Regions from separate parts of the Caldimonas thermodepolymerans genome, predicted to be linked through region 2. Evidence: predicted binding sites of a transcription regulator. Region 2 holds the regulator's gene; the other holds the start of a gene.
The links. Region 2 encodes FNR, which switches genes on or off when oxygen is low (the NO sensors DNR and NnrR bind a similar motif). Its sites were predicted from a motif close to TTGATNNNNATCAA; they were not measured.

Region 1 (11,680 bases), 1.5 Mb from region 2:
TGCGCCACCACCGGCTGTGGGACGACGAATACGTCTGCGTGATGCGCCGCAACCACCCCCTGGCCCAAGCCGAGCTGACCCTGGACGCGTTCTGCACGGCGCACCACCTGCTGGTCAGCTTCTCGGGCCGGCCGCACGGCTTCGTCGACGAGGCGCTGGCCGCGCTCAACCGCAGCCGCCGCATCGTGCTGACGGTCAACCAGTTCTTCACCGCCGGGCGCGTGGTCACCCAGGCCGACCTGCTGACCGTGCTGCCGCGGCGTTTCGTGCCGGCCACCGGGATGGCCGACGCGCTGGTGATCAAGCCGCTGCCGATCGCGCTGCAAGGCATCCACGTGGAAGTGCTGTGGCACCAGCGGCACGACCACGACCCGGCGCACCGCTGGATGCGCGAGCGCATCCTGGACGCCGCGGCCCAGCGCGCGCGGGAACCGGTCGCCTGATGCGAGCACCGGGCGCTGATCGCACCGCGCGGCCTGCGGCTTGAGCCAGCGCAAGCCGGGACGCCCGGGCGGTCAAGCGGGGCCATGACGCACCGATATCCGTGCGTCACGCAACCGGCGCCTTGCGCCCGAGGATCGAATGAACTGGCTCGCCAACCTCCGTTTTTCACGCAAGTTCGCGCTGCTGGGCCTGCTGGCCGGCATCGCGACCGCCCTGCCCTTCCTGCTCTACCTGCGCGCCGCGCAGCGCGACCTGGACTTCGCCGCCGACCAGCAGGCCGGCATCCCGGTGATGACCGCGCTCTACGAGGTGCTGCGCACGACGCAGGAGCATCGCGGCCTGTCCAACACCGCGCTGGCCGGCAACGAAAAAGCCGCGGCGGCACGCCACGCCAAGGAAGCCGAGGTCCAGGCCAGCCTGGATGCTGCCGGGCAGCTGATGAGCGGCGCGCTGCGGCCGGCCTGGCAGCCGCTGACGGCACAGTGGCAGGCGCTGGCCGGCGAGGTGCGCCAGGCCCGCGTCGACGCCGGCACGGCGTTCGCGCGCCACACCGCGCTGATCGACGGCCTCCTGCAGCTGCTGGCGCAGGCGCGTGACGCGTACCGCTGGACGCTCGACCCCGAGCCGCACACCTTCAACACGATGACGGCCACCGCGATCGACGGCGTGCGCTTCACCGAGTACCTCGGCCAGCTGCGCGGCATGGGGGCACGCCTGCTGACCCAGGGCCAGGCCAGCACGCAGGAGCGGCTGCAGATGCATGCGCTGCTGGTGCACGCGCGCGACAGCCATGCCCGCACGGTCGAAGGGCTCGAACGCGCGATGGCCGCCCATCCGGACTACCGGCAGGCGCTCGCCCCGCAGCTGCAGGCGCTGAAGACCGAGGTCGGCGCCGCCCTCGCCCTGGCGTTGAACGAGATCGTCGAGGCGCCGGCGCTCGGCTACGACGCCAACGCCTACTTCGACGCCGGCACGCGCGCGATCCGCCGGCAGTTCGAGCTGAACCGGCACGCCACGGAGCTGCTCGGCGCCTCGCTCGGCGAGCGCCGCCGGGCGCTGCGCCGCGACGCGGCCCTGCTGGCCGGCACCGTGCTCGCCTTTGCGCTGGCCTGCGGCGGCTTCGCGTTCGTCTTCGCCCGCAGCACGGTCGGCCGGCTGCACCAGGCGCGCCTGGCCGCCGACGCCGTCGCGCAGGGCGACCTGCGCAGCCGCATCGAGCCGGCCGGCAAGGACGAGCTGGGCCAGCTGATGGGGGCGCTGCGCGCGATGCAGGACAACCTGGTGCACATGGTCGCGCAGGTGCGCGCGAACGCCGACAGCCTCGCCACTGCGAGCCAGCAGATCGCCGCCGGCGCGCACGACCTCAGCACGCGCACCGAACAGCAGGCCAGCTCGCTGGAGGAAACCGCCGCCAGCATGGAGCAGCTGACCGGCACCGTCGCGCAGAACGCCAACCACGCGGGGCAGGCCGACCGGCTGGCGCAGGACACCGCGACGCTGGCGCAGCAAAGCGGCGAGACGGTGGGCCGCATGGTGCAGACCATGCAGGACATCCAGCGCGGCAGCCACCAGATGGCCGACATCATCGGCGCGATCGACGACATCGCCTTCCAGACCAACCTGCTGGCGCTCAACGCCGCGGTGGAAGCCGCGCGCGCCGGCGAACAGGGCCGCGGCTTCGGCGTCGTGGCCGGCGAGGTGCGTCGCCTGGCGCAGCGCAGCGCCAGCGCCGCCCAGGAGATCAAGGCCCTGATCGCCGACAGCAGCCGGCGCATCGAGGCCGGCACCTCGCTGGCCGAGCAGGCCGGCACCACCATGCAGGACATGGTCGGCGCGATCCAGCGCGTCTCGCAGATCGTCGAACAGATCTCGATCGCCTGTCGCGAGCAGAGCGCCGGCATCGCCCAGGTCAACCAGGCGGTGGCGCACATGGACGAGAACACGCAGCAGAACGCCGCGCTGGTGGAGGAGTCGGCCGCCGCGGCGGAGAGCCTGCGCACGCAGGCCGCCCAGCTGGCCGCCGCCGTCGGCACCTTCCGGCTCCCCGACGACGCCGCGGCGGTTCAGGCCGGCGCCGACCGCGCCGCGCTCATGGCGCGCCCAGCGGCCGCCATGCCAGCTGCACGGCCATCCATAGCATGACCACCGCGATGCCGGCGTCGATCGCCCGCCACACGCCCGGCTGGCGCAGCCAGCGCGAGGCCCACGCGGCGCCGAAGCCGAGCAAGGCGAACCACAGTGCCGAGGCCGCACCGGCACCGACGACGAAGGCCACCCGGGCCGCACCGGGGTGGCCCGCGCCGAGCGAGCCCATCAGCACCACGGTGTCGAGGTAGACGTGCGGGTTCAGCCAGGTCATCGCCGCGGTGGCGACCAGCGTCGGTGCAAGGCGCTGCCCCGCCCCCTCGGCCACCAGCGCCTGTGCCGGGCCGCGCCACGCACGCCAGGCGGCGCGCAGCCCGTACAGCAGCAGGAACGCGGCGCCGCCCAGGCGACACGCCTCCAGCCAGCGCGGCGAGGCGGCGATCAGCGCGCCCAGCCCGAACACGCCCAGCACGGTAAGCACCCAGTCGGACACGGTGCAGAACGCCACCACCGGCGCGACATGCGAGCGCGTCAGCCCCTGGCGCAGCACCAGCGCGTTCTGCGCGCCGATCGCGACGATCAGCCCGCCCATGGTCAGCAGCCCCTGCAAGGCGGCGGAAGCCAGCGGCTGCATCGAGGTCGTTTCGTGAAGCATCCGGCGATTGTCCGGGGCAAGGTAGGATGGATGAAGCGAGTTGAATATTTCTCGCGCCTCATTAGCGCCTCTGATGAAGAACCTCGATCCTTCCGCCCTCGAGTGCCTGGCCGCGCTGGTCGACGAGGGCAGCTTCGAGCGCGCTGCCGTGCGGCTGGCGATCACGCAGTCGGCCGTCTCGCAGCGGCTGCGCGCGCTGGAGTCCTCGGTGGGCCAGCTGCTGGTGGTGCGCTCGCGCCCGCTGCGCCTGACCGAGCCGGGGCGGGTGCTGCTGCGCTACGCCCGCCAGTGGCAGGCCCTGCGTGCCGACGCCGAACGCGAGCTGGACGCCACGGTGCGCCCGGACGAGCGGCTGCCGATCGCGGTCAACGCCGACAGCCTGGCGACCTGGGTGCTGCCCGCGCTGGACCCGCTGGTGCAGGACGGCCTGCTGCTGGAGCTGATCGTCGACGACCAGGACTTCACCCATGAGCGGCTGCGCCAGGGCGCGGTGCTCGGCTGCGTCTCCACCGTCAGCCAGGCGCTGCGCGGCTGCAGCCTCGACCCGCTGGGCGCGATGGAGTACGTCGCGGTGGCCAGCCCGGCGTTCGTCGCGCGCGAACTGCCGCGGGGATTGCACCGCTGCAACTTCGCCGAGGTGCCGTTCCTCGTGTTCGACCGCAAGGACGACATGACCCAGCTGTGGGTCGAGCAGGCCTTCGGCGTGCGCGGGCCGCGCCTGCGCGAGCGCTTCGTGCCCTCCTCCGAGGCCTACGTGCAGGCCGCGCGCATGGGCTGGGGGGTGGGCATCGTGCCGCTGCCCCAGGTGCCGTCCGAACTGGCGCGCGGCGAGCTGGTGCTGCTGCACCCGCAGGTGCGCGTGCACGTGCCGCTGTACTGGCACTGCTGGAAGCTGGGGGACCAGCACCGCCCGGGCAGCACGCTCGGGCGCATCGGCGACGCGCTGGTCGCCGGCGCGCGCGCGGTGCTGCAGCCGCTGCCGGCCACCGGGAGCGGCGCATGAGCCCGCAGGGCAACCGCATCCCGGCCGGCATCGCCGCGGGACTGGCCGCCGGCGCGCTGTGGGGGCTGGTGTTCGTGCTGCCACGGCTGGTGCCGGCCTACAGCAGCATCGAGGTGACGCTGGGCCGCTACGGCGCCTACGCGGCGGTCTCGGCGCTGGCGCTGGCCTGGACCTGGCGGCGCGCGCGTCCCCACCTGCGCCCGCAGGTGCTGGTCGCCGCCCTGCTGCTCGGCTGGCTGGGCAACAGCCTGTACTACCTGATGGTGGTGTTCGCGGTGCGCTGGGCCGGCACGGCGCTGACCGGCCTCATCATCGGCACGATCCCGCTGTGGCTGCTGCTGATCGGCCGCCCGCCGGGGCTCAGGCTCGCGCGGCTGGCACCGGGGGCGCTGTGCACCGCCACCGGCCTGGCCCTGATGCACTGGAGCGCCAGCCGCATCCACGCCGGCCCGATGTTCGGCTGGGGCATCGCCTGCGCGACCGGGGCGCTGGTGGCCTGGTCCAGCTACGCGGTGCTCAACGCGCGCTGGATGAAGCGTCACACCGCGCTGCCCAACGACGTCTGGACCAACCTGCTGGGCCTGGCCACCCTGCTCGGCCTGCTGCCGCTGTTCGCGCTGGCGCAGCCGGGCGCGGCGCTGCCTGCGGAACGCGACGCGCAATGGGCGCTCTATGTGGGAATCTCGCTCGCGATGGGGCTGGGGGCATCGTGGCTGGCGACCTGGCTGTGGAACCTGGCCAGCCAGCGGCTGCCGACCTCGCTCGCGGGCCAGCTGATCGTCAGCGAGACGCTGTTCGCGCTGGCCTACGGCTTCGCCTACGAGCAGCGCTGGCCCTCGGCGCTGGAATGGGCCGCGGCGGTGCTGTTCGCCGCGGGCATCGTCTGGGCGATCCGGCACCATCGCCAGCCCGACGACCGCATCCTCCCATGCAACGACGCGACCTCCTCACCCTGCTGAGCCGCAGCGCCGCGCTGCTCGCGCTGGGCAGCCTGTTCGACGCCGACGGCCCGCAGGCGCGGGCGCCGGCCTTCGCGCGACCGCGCTTCACCGGCTACCCGTTCACGCTGGGCGTGGCCAGCGGCATGCCGCGCCCGCACTCGGTGGTGCTGTGGACGCGGCTGGCGCCCGATCCGTACGCCGAGGGAGGCGGCCTGCCCGGGCAGCCGCTCGCGGTGCGCTGGGAACTGGCCGAGGACGCGCACTTCCGCCACCGGGTGCGGGCAGGCGAGGCGGTCGCGCAGCCGGCGCACGCGCACAGCGTGCATGTCGAGGTGCAGGGACTGGACAGCGGCCGCACCTACTACTACCGCTTCATGAGCGGCGATGCGGTGAGCCCGATCGGCCGCACCCGCACCGCGCCAGCGGAGCACGAGCCGGTGCGGCGGCTGCGGCTGGCGCTGGCCTCCTGCCAGCACTACGAGCAGGGCCACTACGCGGTGCACCGGGAGATCGCCGCGCGCGACCTGGACTTCGTGCTGTTCGTCGGCGACTACATCTACGAGACCAGCCACCCCGACCACATGGTGCGGGCACACGAAGGGCCGACGCCGACGCGGCTGGACACCTACCGCCGCCGGCACGCCACCTACAAGCTGGACCCGCACCTGCGCGCGGCACACGCGGCCCACCCCTGGGTGCTGACCTGGGACGACCACGAGGTGGAAAACGACTACGCCGGCGAGCACTCCTGGTTCGACCTGGACACCGCCTCGTTCCTGCGCCGGCGCGCGGCCGCCTACAAGGCCTACTTCGAGCACATGCCCGTGTCGCCGGCGATGGCACCGCAAGGGCCGGCGATGCGCATCCACGACCGCTACACCTGGGGCCAGCTGGCCGAGCTGTGGACGCTGGACACCCGCCAGTACCGCAGCATCCCGGCCTGCAGCCCCCACCCGCGGCTGTCGGGCGGACGCCTGCTGCACCGCTGCGCCGAGCTGGTCGACGACCGCCGCAGCCTGCTCGGCGCCGAGCAGGAACGGTGGCTCGCGGCCGGCCTGCACCGCAGCACGCGCGCCTGGAAGCTGCTCGCCCAGTCGACCCAGATCAGCCCCTGGGGCGTGGACACGCCGGTGGGCCGCAGCGTCTACAGCGACAGCTGGGACGGCTACCCGCGTGCCCGCGAACGGCTGCTGGCCGGCATCGCCGAAGCCGGCGTGCGCGACGTCGTCACGCTGGGCGGCGACGTGCACCGCCACGTCGCCGCCCAGCTGCGCCTGCGTCCCAACGACCCGCGCTCGCCCGTCGTGGCCAGCGAGTTCGTCACCACCTCGGTGACCTCGCGCGGCCTGCCCGAAAGCGTGATGGGCGTGATCCGCTACGCCAACCCCGACCTGGTCCACGCACGCAGCGACGAGCGCGGCTATGCGCTGGTCGAGTTCACGCCGGCGTCGGCACGCTGCGAGTTCCGCGCCACCGCCCATCCCGTCGCGCAGGATGCGCGCCTGCACACGCAGGCGGCGTACGCGGTCGAGCGCGGCCGCGCCGGCGTGCAGCGCGACCGCTGAGACCACGGGCAGTGGCGCTCGCGCCACACTTCCCGTGAACCGGGGGGAACAAAACGGGCTTGTCCCTCCTTCTCGGGATACCGCGAACGCGACCGCTGGCGCACACTGGACCGCAAGCTCTTCCCCGTCTTCGCCGCACCCCGAGAGGCCGCCATGGGCAGTTTCGTTTTCCCGACCTGGATGCAATCCCTGCTGCACCCGGACCAGCCGTCCCGGGAGCCGGACCCGGCCGACCTGGGCACCGTGCTGGGCCTGGAAGCGCGCCTCTCGTCCGAACCGTCGCCCGCCGCGCCGCGCCACCGCAAGCCGCACGAGACCGCGACCGACTTCGGCGACCTGCCGCGCTACTGAGTCCTGCAGAAAACAGCGAGCCGGCCGGGCGCCCGAAGGGCACCTCGACCGGCTCGATCCGCAAGACGTCGCGTCGCTTCAGCGCACCAGCAGCACCGGCACCTTGCAGTTGGCCAGCACCTTGACGGCCACCGACCCCAGCACCAGGCTGCCCAGCGCCGAGTGGCCGTGCGAGCCCATCACCACCATGTCGAACTTGCCGGCCGTCGCCGTCTTGGGGATCACGTCGCCCGGCGAGCCGACCTTGTAGGTGGCCTTGACCTTCAGGCCCTGCTTCTCCAGGAAGGTGCGCACCGGCTTGAGCACCTTCTCGGCCTCGTCGGCGTAGTAGTCGGTCAGGGTCTGCTTGTCGATCGCGGCCGCCGCGCGCGGGGGCACCGCCGGCACCACGGTCAGCACGGTGTACTCCTGCGCCGGGCCGAACAGTTCGTCGTGGGCCGTCACGTAGCCGATCATGCGCTTGGTGTAGGCACTGCCGTCCACGGCGATCAGAATCTTCATGGTGAGCTCCTTGTCGTTGGAAGAAAGCGGCAAGCGGTCTGCACCCGGGACTGCCCTGACGAGCGACCACCTCACCCAGCATCGCACCGTCGTCGCGGCCGCACGTTGACCTTGCTCAAGCCATGATAGCCGGCCGCGGCGCGCGCCGTGCGAGCCGGCCGGCCCCGCGCCGCCGCGACCGCGCCGTAACCTCCGTTTGCAGATCACGGTGCACGCCGTGCGGCGCGGACGCCACGGTACCCTCATATGAGGGATGTCACGTGCGATGCGCAAGATTACAGTTTGCTCATCTGCTGTCACACGGATTCGGGCCGACGCCCCGCACCCCGCCTGCGGCGCGGCGCCCACCGACTCCCAACGACGTCCTTCTAACCGAGGACTTCCGAGCCCGTCCGGGCGATTCCGGACGGGCTGTTTTTTTACCCCGGCCCCTCCTCCGCGCCCGCTGCGCGCAGCTATGGCGCTGCCGCATAGCAGCCTTGGCCCGTCTCGCATTGCTCCTGCCCAAGCCGCTCGGCAGACTGCGCCGCGTCGGGAGGCCGTGGCCGCCGACCCAGGTCATGCAGGGACGACCCGACACAACGATTCAGGAGACAAGATGACCGCAATGAACCGCCGGGCGTTCGCCCAGACCTCCCTCATGGCTGCCGGTGCGCTGGCGTTGTCGCCCGCGCTCGCCTCGACCGCGGCGGCCCCCGCCAAGCCCGCCGTGGGCATCGGCTCGGGCGCCCCGGACGCCATCCTGACTCTGGTGGACTACTGCCTGCAGACCACCTACGAGAAGCTGCCGGCCGACGTCGTCGCCGTCACGAAGAACCAGATCGTCGACACGCTGGGCATCGCGCTGGCCGGCGCCCGCGAGCCGGGCGCGCTGGAGCTGCGCGAGTTCGCGATGGAGATGGGCGGCAAGCCCGAGGCGCGCATCTGGGGCACCGACGTGCGCGTGCCGGCCCAGGACGCCGCGCGCGTCAACGCCACCGCCTCGCACGCGCTGGACTTCGACGACACCTACGAACGCTCGGTGGTGCACCCGGCGGTCATCACGGTGCCGGCCGCCTTCGCGACCGCCGACCTGCTCGGCAAGGTCAGCGGCAAGGACCTGATCACCGCGATCGCGCTGGGCACGGACGTCGCCTGCCGCCTGGCCAACTCGTCGCAGCCGGGCGTGGACGGCTTCAAGCTCGGCTGGCACAACACCAGCATCTACGGCTACTTCGCCTCGGCCATCGTCGCCGGCAAGCTGATGGGCCTGGACCGCGACCAGCTGGTCTCGGCGCTGGGCATCGTGCTGCACCAGGTGGCCGGCAACGCACAGGCCCACGTCGACGGCGCGCTGACCAAGCGCATGGGCCCGGGCTTCGGCTCCTATGCCGGCGTGATGGCCGCGCGCCTGGCGCAGCGCGGCGTGCGCGGCGCCAAGGGCGTGCTCGAAGGCATCCGCGGCTTCTACCACCAGTACCACAACCGCAACTACTCGCGCGAGATCCTGTTCGAGGGCCTGGGCACCACCTACGCGGCGCAGGGCCTGTCGTTCAAGCCCTGGCCGTCGTGCCGCGGCAGCCACACCGCGGCCGACGCGGCGCTGCAACTGGTCAACGAACACAAGCTCAAGGCCACGGACGTCGAGGCCATCACGATCTACAACGGCCCGGGCGAGTACCCGCTGCTGGACACCCCGATCGAGAAGAAGCGCGTGCCGACCACCGTGGTCGAGGCGCAGTTCAGCAACCCGTGGGTGGTCGCCACCGCGCTGGTCGACGGCAAGGTGGGCCTGGAGCACTTCGCGCCGGCCGCGTTCAAGCGCGCCGACCTGCTGGCCGTCACGCAGCGCGTCACCGCGGTCGAGGACGCCGGCCTGGCACGTCCGGGTGGCGGCCCCGGCGGCACCCGCATCGAGATGCGCCTGAAGGACGGCCGCACGGTGAGCAAGACGGTCAGCCACGCCAAGGGCGAGCCGAACAACCCGATGAGCCGCGCCGAGTTCCAGCAGAAGTTCATGGACTGCACCGCCTACGCCGGCATGGGTGCGGCGCAGGCCACCTCGCTGCTGCAGCAGATCGAGCGCCTGGACACGCTGGCCGATGCCGGCGCGCTGACGGCCGCGGCCGTCATCCCCGGCGCCAAGCAGGCCTGATCCCGGCCTGCGCCCCGGCCAGCGCGGCCGGGGCGCGCCTTGTGGCAGCCCACCTCGTCCGCAGGACCGGCCGCCGCGTCCCGGCGGCCCACAAAAAAGCCCTCCGCGAGGGAGGGCTCCAAATGCTCTCGTGAGAGAGGAATCACAGGGCAGCTTCTCTTCAGACCTGCGAAGGCAACACGCGCTGGCACTGTTCGCCCAGGCCCTGGATGCCGGCACGCATGACCTGGCCATCCTTCAGGTAGACCGGCTCGGGCTTGATGCCCATGCCCACGCCCGGCGGGGTGCCGGTGGCGATCACGTCGCCCGGCTCCAGCGTCATGAACTGGCTGATGTAGGACACGACCTTGGCGACGCTGAACACCATCGTGCGGGTGTTGCCGTTCTGGCGCACCACGTCGTCGACCTTCAGCCACATGTCGAGCTCGTTGGGCTGGGTGATCTCGTCGGTGGTCACCAGCCACGGGCCGATCGGCGCGAAGTTGTCGTAGCTCTTGCCCTTCATCCACTGGCCGCCGCGGTCCAGCTGGTAGGTGCGCTCGGACACGTCGTTGATGACGCAGTAGCCGGCCACGTGCTTCAGCGCGTCGGCTTCGCGGACGTGCTTGGCGCGCGAGCCGATCACGATGGCCAGCTCGACTTCCCAGTCCAGCTTCTCGGCGCCGGGCGGGCGGGTCACGTCGTCGTAGGGGCCGCAGATGGCCGAGGTGGCCTTCATGAACAGCAGCGGCTCGGTGGGCAGCGGCATGTTCGATTCGGCGGCGTGGTCGGCGTAGTTCAGGCCGGTGCAGATCAGCTTGCCGACGTTGCCGACGCAGGCGCCGACGCGGTGCTCGCCTTCGATCACGGGCAGCGAGGCCGGATCCAGCGCGCGCAGGCGGGCCAGCGACTCGGGGCCGATGGTGGCGCCGGTGACGTCGGGGATGTGGGCGGACAGGTCGCGCAGGCGGCCTTCGCCGTCCAGCAGCGCCGGACGTTCCTGGCCTTTCGCACCGATGCGGAGGAGTTTCATGGCTTCAATCTCGCGGGATGGGGGCATGGCAGGCCGCCGGGCCGTGACCGGCCCGGCATGCGGCCTTCAGGCTTCTTTCTTGACGACGTTGCGCAGCAGGCCGACCGAGGAAATCTCGACTTCGACGACCTCGCCGTCCTTCATGAAGCGCTGCGGATTGCGCTTGTCGCCGACGCCGCCCGGCGTGCCGGTGACGATCACGTCGCCGGGGCGCAGCGTCGCCCAGGTCGAGATGTAGGCGATCAGGCGCGGGATCGGGAAGATCAGCTGGTCGGTCTTGGCATTCTGCATCACCTCGCCGTTGAGGCGGGTGGTCAGCTCGACCACGCGGTCGGCCGGCAGCTCGTCCAGCGTGACCAGCGCCGGGCCGAACGAACCCGTCAGCGGGAAGTTCTTGCCCGGGATGAACTGGGCGGTGTGGCGCTGGTAGTCGCGCACGCTGCCGTCGTTGAAGCAGGACACGCCGAACACGTGGTCCCAGGCCTCGGCCTCGGGGATGCGGCGGCCGCCCTTGCCGATCACGATGGCCAGCTCGCCTTCGTAGTCGAAGCGGTCGGACTCGCGCGGCATCAGCAGCGGCTGGTCGGCGCCCTGCAGCGAATCGGGGATGCGCAGGAACACCGAGGGGTTGCCGACCACCTCGCGGCCGGTCTCGATGCGGTGGGCCTCGTAGTTGTGGCCGATGCAGGCGATCAGCGACGGGTCGGGGATCACCGGCAGCAGCTCGACCTGGCCGAGCTGGTGGTCGGCCGCGGCCTGGGCGTGCGGGGCGACCAGTTCGGCGGCGCGGCCGGTCTCGATCAGCGCGCGCAGCGTGGGGGCCTGGGCGCCGAGGCGGCTGGCCAGGTCGACGATGTCGGTGCCGCGCAGCAGGCCGTAGCTGGCCTGGCCGTTGGCACGGTAGGTGACGAAACGCATGGTGTCGTGGTTTTCCTAGGGGTTGTCTCTCGTGATGCGTTCAGAGGTCCAGCACCAGCCGCGCACTGCGC
Region 2 (11,680 bases):
GCGCAGTCGGTGGGGATGCTGTTCTCGCTGATCCTGCTGGCGCCGAGCTGGGGCGGCATGATCAACGGCATCATGACCCTCTCGGGTGCCTGGCACAAGCTGCGTGACGACCCGATCCTGAAGTTCCTGATCGTCTCGCTGTCCTTCTACGGCATGTCGACCTTCGAGGGGCCGATGATGTCGATCAAGACGGTCAACGCGCTGTCGCACTACACCGACTGGACCGTCGGCCACGTGCACTCGGGCGCGCTGGGCTGGGTGGGCCTGATCTCGATGGGTTCGCTGTACTACCTGATCCCGCGCCTGTTCGGCCAGAAGAAGATGTACAGCGTGCGCGCGATCGAGCTGCACTTCTGGGTGGCAACCATCGGCATCGTGCTCTACATCGCCGCGATGTGGATTGCCGGCGTGATGCAGGGCCTGATGTGGCGCGCGGTCAACCCCGACGGCACGCTGGTCTACAGCTTCGTCGAGAGCGTCAAGGCCACCTATCCGTTCTACGTGATCCGTCTGCTGGGTGGCGTGCTCTACCTGGGCGGCATGGGGATCATGGCCTGGAACACCGTGATGACGGTGCGCCAGGGGCTGGGCAACCGCCCCGTGGTGCCGGCCGTGCCGGCCCAGGCCTGAGGTGTGGTCTTCGATTCAAGGACAAGAAATGGCTACCCAACACACCCCCGATACCTTCTCGCACGAGAAGATCGAGACCAACAACTTCCTGATGATCCTGCTGATCATCCTGGTGGTGTCGGTCGGCGGTCTGGTCGAGATCGTGCCGCTGTTCTTCCAGAAGTCGACCACCGAGGCGGTGGCGGGGCTCAAGCCCTACACGCCGCTGCAGCTGGCCGGGCGTGACGTCTACATCCGCGAGGGTTGCTACAACTGCCACTCGCAGATGGTGCGTCCGTTCCGCGCCGAGACGCTGCGCTACGGGCACTACTCGGTGGCCGGCGAGTTCGTGTACGACCACCCGTTCCAGTGGGGCTCCAAGCGCACCGGCCCGGACCTGCACCGTGTCGGTGGCCGCTACAGCGACGAATGGCACCGCGTGCACCTGATCAACCCGCGTGACGTGGTGCCCGAATCGAACATGCCTGCGTACCCCTGGCTGGCCACCGCGCCGCTCAAGCCCGAGGAGCTGGCGCCCAAGATGAAGGCGCTGCGCAAGGTCGGCGTGCCCTACACCGACGAGGAGATCGAAGGCGCCGCCGAGGCGGTCAAGGGCAAGACCGAGCTGGATGCCGTGGTCGCCTACCTGCAGGTGCTCGGCACCGCGCTGAAGTGAGGACACCGTCATGAACATCGACATCAACGACCTGCGTTCCATCGTCACGGTGGTGTCCCTGGCGCTGTTCCTCGGCATCTGCTGGTGGGCCTACCGTCGCAGCAACCGCGGCCGCTTCGACGAGGCGGCACAGGTTCCCTTCCTGTCCGAGTGAGGATCGGACTCAGGAGTACGTATGAGTGACTTCTTCCACAACGGATGGTCGATCTTCATCGCCGTGGCGACCATCGGCGGCATCGTCGGCTGTCTGGTCCTGCTCCTGCTGGCGAGCAAGCGCAAGGTGCTGGCCGACGACAACACCACCGGCCACGTCTGGGACGAGGACCTGCGCGAGCTGAACAACCCGCTGCCGCGCTGGTGGATGGGCCTGTTCGTGCTGACCATCGTCTTTGCCGGCGTGTACCTGGCCTTCTACCCGGGCCTGGGCAGCTACCAGGGCAAGCTGGGCTGGAGCCAGATCAGCCAGTACGAGGCCGAGGTCGAGAAGGCGCGTGCGCAGATCGAACCGATCTATGCCCAGTTCGAGGCGATGGACGTCGAGCAGCTGGCAGCCAACGCGCAGGCCATGGGCATCGGCGAGCGCCTGTTCGTCAACAACTGTGCCCAGTGCCATGGTTCTGATGCGCGCGGCAGCAAGGGTTTCCCGAACCTGACCGACAACGACTGGCTCTATGGCGGCTCGCACGAGGCCATCATCGAGACCATCACCAACGGCCGGCACGGCGTGATGCCGCCGATGGCCGCGGCCGTCGGCACGAGCGAGGACGTGCGCAACGTCGCCCACTACGTGCTGAGCCTGTCGGGCAGCCCGCACGACAGCATCGCCGCGCAGCTCGGCAAGGCCAAGTTCGGCGTGTGCGCCGCCTGCCACGGTGCGGACGGCAAGGGCAACCAGGCCCTGGGCGCGCCCAACCTGACCGACAAGGTCTGGCTGCACGGCTGGGGTGAGCAGGCGATCATCTCCGCCATCACCAACGGCCGCGACAACCAGATGCCGGCCCACGGCGACAAGCTGACCGCTCCGCAGATCCGCGTGCTGGCCGCCTACGTCTGGGGTCTGTCCAACCGCGCGCGTGGCATGGAGTCCGCGCAGGCTGACGCAGCACGGTGATGCTGCACTGAGAAAGTCGTTTCGTGAGCGAAGTTCCCCGCAAGATCATCCCGATCCAGTCCGCCGATGCCGAAGACGGCGACGCCGCGGTGCAGGTCGTCTCCCTGTACCAGAAGCAGAAGAAGATCTACCCGCGCGCCGTCAGCGGCTGGTTCATGGGATGGCGTTGGGCGCTGGTGTGGTTCACCCAGCTGGTCTTCTACGGCCTGCCGTGGCTGGAATGGAACGGGCGCCAGGCGGTGCTGTTCGACCTGGCCGCGCGCAGGTTCTACATCTTCGGCCTGGTCCTGTATCCGCAGGACTTCATCTACCTCACCACGCTGCTGGTGATCTCGGCCCTCGGGTTGTTCTTCTTCACCGCGGTCGCCGGCCGCCTGTGGTGCGGCTATGCCTGCCCGCAGACGGTCTACACCGAGATCTTCATGTGGGTGGAGCAGAAGATCGAGGGCGACCGCGTCGCCCGCATGCGGCTGGACAAGGCCCCCTGGACCTTCGAGAAGATCTGGCGCAAGACCGCCAAGCAGGCGGTCTGGATCGCCATCGGCCTGTGGACCGGCTTCACCTTCGTCGGCTACTTCACGCCCATCAAGACGCTGGCCGCTTCGGCGCTGTCGTTCGGCTTCGGCCCCTGGGAATGGTTCTGGGTGCTGTTCTACGGCTTCGCGACCTACGGCAACGCCGGCTACATGCGCGAGCAGGTGTGCAAGTACATGTGTCCCTACGCGCGCTTCCAGAGCGCGATGTTCGACAAGGACACGATGATCATCACCTACGACGAGCAGCGCGGCGAGCCGCGCGGTTCGCGCTCGCGCAAGGCCGACCCGAAGCAGCTGGGCCTGGGCGACTGCATCGACTGCACGCTGTGCGTACAGGTTTGTCCTACCGGGATCGACATCCGCAACGGGCTACAGTACGAGTGCATTGGCTGTGCCGCGTGTATCGATGTCTGCAACGGGGTGATGGACAAGATGGGCTATGCCCGGGGGCTGATCCGCTATTCCACGCAGAACGGCATGGCCAACCGCTGGAGCCGCGCGCAGATGTTCCGTCGCGTGCTGCGGCCCCGGGTGCTGATCTACGGCGCCATCCTGCTGGCCATCAGCATCGCCTTCGTCGTGAGCATCGCGCTGCGCAGCCCGTTCAAGGTGGACGTCATCCGCGACCGCGGTGCGCTGGCGCGCATCGTCGAGGACGGCTACATCGAGAACGTCTACCGCCTGCAGGTCATGAACGGCACGGAAGCGGTGCAACGCTATCGCGTGTCGGTCGACGGGCTGCCCGGCCTGGCCGTGGCATCCGATCCGCAGGTCGAGGTCGGCCCGGCCGAAGCCCGCTGGCTGGCCGTGCGCGTGCAGCTGCCGCCCGAGGCCGGCTACGAGCTGCAGGGGCGCTCCAGCACGATCTGGTTCCACATCGAGCGGCTGGCGAGCGACGACGAGCCGGCGCGCACCGTGACCGAGAAATCCACTTTCCTGGTGCCGCGCTGACGGCACCTTCCGGAGTCCTTCCATGAACACCACCATCGCTTCCGCCCCCGCTGTCGAACCCCGCTCCCGGGCCTGGTGGCGGGAGCCGATGATGTGGCTGGTGGTCGGCGGCCCGGCCGCCGTGGTCGTGGCCGGCGTGGCCACCGTGATGATCGCGGTGGCGCGGCCCGACCCGGTGGTGGCCGACGACTACTACCGGCGTGGCATCGAGATCAACAAGACGCTGGCGCAGCAACGCGAGGCCGCCGAGGCGGCGGCGCTGCGACCTGCGCTGCAGGCACGCAACCACGCCGCCACGCCGGCCCCGGATGACGGGGCCGCGGGCGGCAAGCCGTAGAGGAGACGACGATGAAACAGCGCTGGATGTGGATCGCCTGGCCCGCCTTCCTGGCGGCCGGGGTGCTGGAGATGCTGGTCTTCGCGATGGTCGACCCGGAGGACTTGCACACCTTCGGCGGTGCGCCGCTGGAGCTGTCCCGGTCGGCCGTCTACACGCTCAGCTTCTTCGTGTTCTGGGCCGTGACGATGGGCTCCAGTGCGCTGACGACGATGCTGTCGATGTCGCCGTTCGAGATCAATCGCTGCCCGCTGCCGGTGGACGGTCGCCCGGACGTCTGCCCGCGCTCTCCGGCGCGCTGAGCATGCCGGGGGCGGGGGCGCGCGGACCCCGGGGCAGGGCGCCGGGCCTGCCCGGGCGCTTCAGCAGGTGCCGCCGTTGACCAGGCGGCGCAGGCCGTCCTGGTCGATGATGCGGATGTGGCGCTGCTTCACCTCGAGCAGGCCTTCGTCCTGGAACTTGGAGAAGGTGCGGCTGACGGTCTCGAGCTTGAGCCCGAGGTAGCTGCCGATCTCCTCGCGCGTCATGCGCAGCACCAGCGCGGAGGGCGAGAAGCCGCGCGCCTGCAGGCGCTGCGTCAGGTTGAGCAGGAAGGCCGCGAGGCGCTCTTCCGCACGCATGCTGCCCAGCAGCAGCATCACGCCGTGGTCGCGCACGATCTCGCGGCTCATGATCTTGTGGAACTGCCGCTGCAGGTCGTTGAACTCGCGCGACAGGGTTTCCAGCTGGTGGTAGGGGATCACGCAGACCTGCGAGTCCTCCAGTGCGACCGCGTCGCAGGTGTGGCGGTCCTGGCTGATCGCGTCCAGCCCCAGCAGCTCCCCGGCCATCTGGAAGCCGGTGACCTGGTCGCGGCCGTCCTCGGACGAGACGCAGGTCTTGAAGAAGCCCGTGCGCACCGCGTACAGCGACTGGAACGGGTCGCCCGCATGGAACAGCGCCTCGCCGCGCTTGACCGAGCGCCGGTTGGCCACCAGCGTGTCGAGCTTTTCCAGTTCCGGCCGGGACAGTCCCACCGGCAGGCACAGCTCGCGCAGGTTGCAGCTGGAGCAGGCCACCTTGAGTTCGTTCAGCTTCATCATCGGACGCGCACCTTGCTTCGCGGTCAGGGTCGGGCTCGGGGCATGCGCGCGGCCGGCGGCCGGGGAGGTCTCCCGTCGAGCGACATGATGGCCCTCAAGCGTCGTGCCATTGTTCCTTCGGCCGCCCGCATCCCCCTTGAGGTGTGTCAAGTCGGCGCCATCCGGCTCTGGCACAGTGCCCGACATGGACCCGACCGCTGTGCCCATGCTGACGCAAGAGATGCTGGCCCGTTTCGACGTGCCCGGCCCGCGTTACACCTCCTACCCGACGGCCGACCGCTTCGTGGAGGCCTTCACGGCGGAGCAGTACCGCCAGGCCCTGGAGCAGCGCGCCAGCGCGGCGGGGGCGGTGGGCGGGCGGCGCGCGCCGCTGTCGCTGTACGTGCACGTCCCGTTCTGCGAATCGGTGTGCTACTACTGCGCCTGCAACAAGGTCATCACCAAGCACCACGAGCGCGCCGCCGAGTACCTGGACGCGCTGGAGCGCGAGATCGAGCTGCACACCCAGGTGCTGGGCACCGGGCAGTCGGTGTCGCAGCTGCACTTCGGCGGGGGCAGCCCGACCTTCCTCAGCGACGCGGAGCTGGAACGCCTGATGGGGCGGCTGCGCGCCGCGTTCCGGCTGGTGCCGGGCGGCGAATACTCCATCGAGGTCGACCCGCGCACCGTCACGCCCGTGCGCCTTGCGCACCTGGCGAGCCTGGGCTTCAACCGCCTGAGCTTCGGCGTGCAGGACTTCGACCCGGACGTGCAGAAGGCGGTGCACCGGGTGCAGCCCTACGAGAGCGTCGCGGCGCTGATGCAGTCGGCGCGCGAGCTGGGCTTCGACTCGATCAACGCCGACCTGATCTACGGTCTGCCGCGGCAGACGCCCGAGTCCTTCGCGCGCACCCTGCAGCAGATCGGCGAGCTGCGGCCCGACCGCATCGCGCTGTATGCCTACGCGCACCTGCCGCAGCGCTTCAAGCCGCAGCGGCGCATCGACGCGGCCGAGCTGCCCGCCGCGCGTGACAAGATCGCGATGCTGTCCAACGCCATCGCCACCTTCCTGGCGCGCGGCTACGACTACATCGGCATGGACCACTTCGCGCTGCACTCGGACGCGCTGGCCGCGGCCAAGCGGCAGGGCCGGCTGCACCGCAACTTCCAGGGCTACAGCACGCAGCCGGACTGCGACCTGCTGGGCCTGGGCGTGTCGGCGATCGGCCGGGTGGGGCCGACCTACAGCCAGAACGCCAAGACCCTGCCGGAGTACTACGACGCGCTGCGCCACGGCCAGTTCCCGGTGGTGCGCGGCCTGGCGCTGTCGCGCGACGACCTGCTGCGCCGCGCCGTCATCATGGCGCTGATGTGCCAGGGCCACGTGGTGTTCGAGTCCATCGAGGTGGCGCACCTGATCGACTTCCGGCGCTACTTCGCTGCCGAGATGGCGCAGATGGAGCAGATGGCCGAGCAGGGGCTGGTGACCATCGAGCCCGACGGGCTGCGCGTGACCCCGACCGGCTGGTACTTCGTGCGTGGCATCGCGATGGTGTTCGACCGCTACCTGCAGGCCGACCGCAGCCGCGAGCGCTTCTCCAAGATCATCTGATGGCCGCCTCCAGCCTCGTCCTCACCGGGTTGCTGATGGGCCTGGCCGGCGGCCCGCACTGCATCGCGATGTGCGGGGCGGCCACGGCCGGGATCGGCTGCACCCCGCGCCGGTTGTGGACTTTCCAGGCGGGGCGGGTGGCCGGCTACGCCACCGCCGGGGCGGTGGTCGCCGCCTCGGTGCAGGCGCTGGCCTGGACCACCCAGCACGCCGCGCTGCTGCGCCCGTTCTGGGCCATGTTCCACCTGGCGGTGATCGTGTTCGGGCTGAGCCTGGTCTGGCTCGGCCGGCAGCCTCGCTGGGTGGACCAGGGCGCGCACCGGGTCTGGCAGGCGGTGCGGCACCGCACGCTGGGACTGGACGAGCGCCGCTGGCCGGCGCTGGCCGGGGCGCTGTGGACCCTGCTGCCGTGCGGGTTGCTGTACTCGGGGCTGGTGGTGGCTGCGCTGGCCTCCACCGCCTGGGAAGGGGCGGCGGTGATGGCCGCCTTTGCCGCCGGCTCGGCGGTCAGCCTGCACCTCGGGCCGGCGCTGTGGCGGCGCTTCCGGGCCTGTGGCGGAGCGCCGGGCGCCTGGGCGGTGCGGCTGGCCGGGCTGGCGCTGGCCGGCGCCTCGATCTGGGCCGTGGCCCACGGCCTGTGGCCCGACCACGTCCCGGCCTTGTGCTGAGCGGGCGCGCCCGCCTGCGGCGGCGCCAGTGACTTAGAATTGCCGGTTCGGGCCGCTGCCGCATGGTGGTCGAGTCCGGCCGCATAAAAATTCCTCAACCCGTTCGCGCGGAGCTTTCTCACATGTACCAGCACATCAAGGTGCCCGAGGGTGGCCAGAAGATCACGGTCAACCCGGACTTCTCGCTCAACGTTCCCGACAACCCCATCATCCCCTACATCGAGGGTGACGGTACGGGCTTTGACATCACGCCCGTGATGATCAAGGTGGTCGACGCTGCGGTGGCCAAGTCCTACGGTGGCAAGCGCAAGATCCACTGGATGGAGGTCTACGCCGGCGAGAAGTCGACCAAGGTGTACGGCCCGGACGTGTGGCTGCCCGAGGAGACGCTGCATGCCGTGCGCGAATACGTGGTCTCGATCAAGGGCCCGCTGACCACCCCGGTCGGTGGCGGCATCCGCTCGCTGAACGTCGCGCTGCGCCAGGAGCTGGACCTGTACGTCTGCCTGCGCCCGGTGCGCTACTTCAAGGGCGTGCCCTCGCCGGTCAAGGAGCCCGAGAAGGTCGACATGGTGATCTTCCGCGAGAACTCGGAAGACATCTACGCCGGCATCGAGTTCGACTACCAGAGCGACAAGGCCAAGAAGCTGATCAAGTTCCTGCAGGACGAGTTCGGCGTCAAGAAGATCCGCTTCCCGGAAACCTCGGGCATCGGCATCAAGCCGGTCTCCAAGGAAGGCACCGAGCGCCTGGTGCGCAAGGCCATCCAGTACGCCATCGACAACGACAAGCCGTCGGTGACGCTGGTGCACAAGGGCAACATCATGAAGTTCACCGAAGGCGCGTTCCGCGACTGGGGCTATGCCCTGGCGCAGCGCGAGTTCGGCGCCGAGCTGATCGACGGCGGCCCGTGGTGCAAGTTCAAGAACCCGAAGACCGGCAAGGACATCGTCATCAAGGACGCCATCGCTGACGCGTTCCTGCAGCAGATCCTGCTGCGTCCGGCCGAGTACTCGGTGATCGCGACGCTGAACCTGAACGGCGACTACATCTCCGACGCGCTGGCCGCGCAGGTCGGCGGCATCGGCATCGCCCCGGGCGCCAACCTGTCCGACTCGGTCGCGATGTTCGAGGCCACCCACGGCACGGCGCCGAAGTACGCCGGCAAGGACTACGTGAACCCCGGTTCCGAGATCCTGTCGGCCGAGATGATGCTGCGCCACATGGGCTGGAAGGAAGCCGCCGACCTGATCATCAGCTCGATGGAAAAGGCCATCCAGAGCAAGAAGGTGACCTACGACTTCGCCCGCCTGATGGACGGCGCGACCCAGGTCAGCTGCTCGGGCTTCGGCCAGGTGATGATCGACCACATGTGATCGTCCGCCGCCCGGGCCCGCCCGGGCGGCGACGCCGGACGAAAAAAGCCCCGCTTCCTCGGAAGCGGGGCTTTTTGTTTTCCGGGCAGGGCGTGCGTCAGAGGTTGACGACGATCTGCGCGATGATGCCCGAGGCCACGGCGACCAGCGCGAAGTCGGTGCCGACGCGCACCCACTCATGGCCGCGCGGCGGCGCGCTCAGGCGGTGGTGGCGCCAGTCCTTGACCACGTGCGCGGGGGCGCGATGGACGGCCGGCAGGCGGTCGCCCGGGCGCCAGCGCGGCGGGGCCTTGACCTGGTGGCGTGCATGCGCCGGCGGCTTGCCCTTGCCCGCGTGCGGGGCGGGGTGGTGGACCGTGTGGACGTGATGATGTACATGCACCACGGGCGCGGGGGCACGATCGTGCCGCTCGCGCGGCTGGGCCTGGGCCAGCCCTGCCTGCAGGCCGAGGGCGGCGAGGGTGGCGATGGCGATGAGGCTGCGCTTGGACATCATCTGTGCTCCTTTCGGGTTGTCGATGGAGCCAGTATCCGGACGCATCCTTTACGCCATGCGTCTGCCTGCTGCCGCTTTGTAAAGTTGCGTGAAACCGGGCGGCGCTAGCGCCCCAGCGCCTTCGCCGACACGCCGGCGATGCCCCAGTTCTCCTTCGGCACCTCGGTGATCAGCACGCGCACGTTGGCCGCCGGGGCGTCGACCGCCTCGACCAGCGCCTGGGTCACCTTCTCGATGACCGCCTTCTTCTGTTCCTCGGTGCGTCCTTCGATCAGGAAGATCTGTGCGAACGGCATGGGGATGTCCTCCGGTCAGGGTGCGCCCTCAGGCGGCGCGTCGTTCGGCGCGCTGGCGCGCCAGCGTCAGCGCGGTGTCCTCGATCATGTCTTCCTGGCCGCCGACCATGCCGCGGCGGCCCATCTCGACCAGGATGTCGCGCGCGGACACGCCGTACTTCTGCTCGGCGCGCTTGGCGAACAGCAGGAAGGACCCGTAGACGCCGGCATAGCCCAGCGTCAGCGCGTCGCGGTCGATGCGGATCGGAAAGTCCATGATGGGCACGACCAGGTCCTCGGCCACGTCCTGGATCTTGAACACGTCCACGCCGGTCTCGATGCCCATCAGCGAGCACACCGCGACCAGCACTTCCATCGGCGTGTTGCCCGCGCCCGCGCCCAGGCCTGCGGCCGCCGCGTCGATGCGGCTGGCGCCGACCTCGATCGCGGCGATCGAGTTGGCCACGCCCATGGCCAGGTTGTGGTGGCCGTGGAAGCCCACCTCGGTCTCGGGCCTGAGCGCCTCGCGCACCGCGCCGACCCGGGCCTTGACGGTGTCGGGCAGCAGGTGGCCGGCCGAGTCGGTCACGTAGACGCAGTTGGCGCCGTAGCTTTCCATCAGCTTCGCCTGCTCGACCAGCTTCTCGGGGCTGGCCATGTGGGCCATCATCAGGAAGCCGACCGTGTCCATGTCCATCTTGCGCGCCAGCGTGATGTGCTGCTCGGAGATGTCGGCCTCGGTGCAGTGCGTCGCCACGCGGATCGTGGACACGCCCAGCTCGTGCGCCATCTTGAGGTGGTCCACGGTGCCGATGCCGGGCAGCAGCAGGGCGCTGACCCTGGCGCGCTTCATCAGCGGGATCACCGCGCCGAGGTACTCGTCGTCGCGGTGCCGGGGGAAGCCGTAGTTGACCGAGGCGCCGCCCAGGCCGTCGCCGTGCGTGACCTCGATCAGCGGGATGCCGGCCTCGTCCAGACCCTGGGCGATGGACTTCATTTGCTCCAGCGTCATCTGGTGGCGCTTGGGGTGCATCCCGTCGCGCAGCGTCATGTCGTGGAGGGTGATGCTCCGGTTCGTCAGTGTCATGGGATGCTCCTCGTCAGGCGGCCACGGGTTCGAGCACCAGTTCGCCCTTGAGGATTTCCTCGGCGAACATCTCGGCGGTGCGGGCGGCGGCCGCGGTCATGATGTCCAGGTTGCCGGCGTACTTCGGCAGGTAGTCGCCCAGGCCCTCGACCTCGAGGAAGACGCTGACGCGCTTGCCGTCGAAGACCGGGCCGTTGACCAGCCGGTAGCCCGGCACGTAGCGCTGCACCTCGCGGATCATCTCGTGGATCGAGCGCGTGATGGCTTCCTGGTCCGGCTCGTCCTCGGTCAGGCAGTGCACCGTGTCGCGCATGATCAGCGGTGGCTCGGCCGGGTTGATGATGATGATGGCCTTGCCCTGCTTCGCGCCGCCGACCTGCTCGACCGCGCCGGCGGTGGTGCGGGTGAACTCGTCGATGTTCTTGCGCGTGCCCGGCCCCACCGAGCGGCTGGAGACCGTGGCGACGATCTCGCCGTAGGCCACCGGCTGCACGCGGCTGACCGCCGCGACGATGGGGATCGTGGCCTGGCCGCCGCAGGTGACCATGTTGACGTTCATCTCGCGCTTGCCCAGGTGCTCGCGCAGGTTCACGGGCGGCACGCAGTACGGGCCGATCGCCGCGGGCGTGAGGTCGATCATCAGCGCGCCCAGCGCATTGACCTTGCGCGAGTTCTCGGCGTGCACGTAGGCGCTGGTGGCGTCGAAGACGATCTGCACGCGGTCGTCGCGCAGGTGGGGCACCAGGCCGTCGACGCCGTCGGCCGTGGTCTTGAGGCCCAGCTCGCGGGCGCGCTTCAGGCCGTCGGAAGCCGGGTCGATGCCGACCATCCACACCGGCTCCAGCACCGGGCTGCGCTGCAGCTTGGCGAGCAGGTCGGTGCCGA

Region 1: IS481_RS17555 (universal stress protein) is a predicted target of FNR. The motif match lies at 7,651-7,664, and genes of this name have one in related genera.

The regions. Positions count from the first base shown of each region.
Region 1 covers NZ_CP064338.1:3,708,490-3,720,169, forward strand. The annotation lists gene IS481_RS17520 (LysR family transcriptional regulator) at 1-443, shown strand, start outside; gene IS481_RS17525 (methyl-accepting chemotaxis protein) at 583-2,586, shown strand; gene IS481_RS17530 (LysE/ArgO family amino acid transporter) at 2,534-3,184, opposite strand; gene IS481_RS17535 (LysR family transcriptional regulator ArgP) at 3,258-4,187, shown strand; gene IS481_RS17540 (DMT family transporter) at 4,184-5,146, shown strand; gene IS481_RS17545 (alkaline phosphatase D family protein) at 5,116-6,693, shown strand; gene IS481_RS17550 (hypothetical protein) at 6,847-7,044, shown strand; gene IS481_RS17555 (universal stress protein) at 7,123-7,545, opposite strand; gene IS481_RS17560 (MmgE/PrpD family protein) at 8,144-9,679, shown strand; gene IS481_RS17565 (fumarylacetoacetate hydrolase family protein) at 9,840-10,691, opposite strand; gene IS481_RS17570 (fumarylacetoacetate hydrolase family protein) at 10,758-11,609, opposite strand; gene IS481_RS17575 (PDR/VanB family oxidoreductase) at 11,650-11,680, opposite strand, start outside.
Region 2 covers NZ_CP064338.1:2,252,438-2,264,117, reverse strand. The annotation lists gene ccoN (cytochrome-c oxidase, cbb3-type subunit I) at 1-630, shown strand, start outside; gene ccoO (cytochrome-c oxidase, cbb3-type subunit II) at 659-1,285, shown strand; gene IS481_RS10605 (cbb3-type cytochrome oxidase subunit 3) at 1,296-1,439, shown strand; gene ccoP (cytochrome-c oxidase, cbb3-type subunit III) at 1,461-2,396, shown strand; gene ccoG (cytochrome c oxidase accessory protein CcoG) at 2,420-3,883, shown strand; gene IS481_RS10590 (FixH family protein) at 3,906-4,220, shown strand; gene IS481_RS10585 (hypothetical protein) at 4,232-4,522, shown strand; gene fnr (fumarate/nitrate reduction transcriptional regulator Fnr) at 4,583-5,302, opposite strand; gene hemN (oxygen-independent coproporphyrinogen III oxidase) at 5,508-6,893, shown strand; gene IS481_RS10570 (sulfite exporter TauE/SafE family protein) at 6,893-7,561, shown strand; gene icd (NADP-dependent isocitrate dehydrogenase) at 7,684-8,937, shown strand; gene IS481_RS10560 (RcnB family protein) at 9,035-9,433, opposite strand; gene IS481_RS10555 (2-hydroxymuconate tautomerase) at 9,538-9,729, opposite strand; gene dmpG (4-hydroxy-2-oxovalerate aldolase) at 9,758-10,795, opposite strand; gene IS481_RS10545 (acetaldehyde dehydrogenase (acetylating)) at 10,809-11,680, opposite strand, start outside.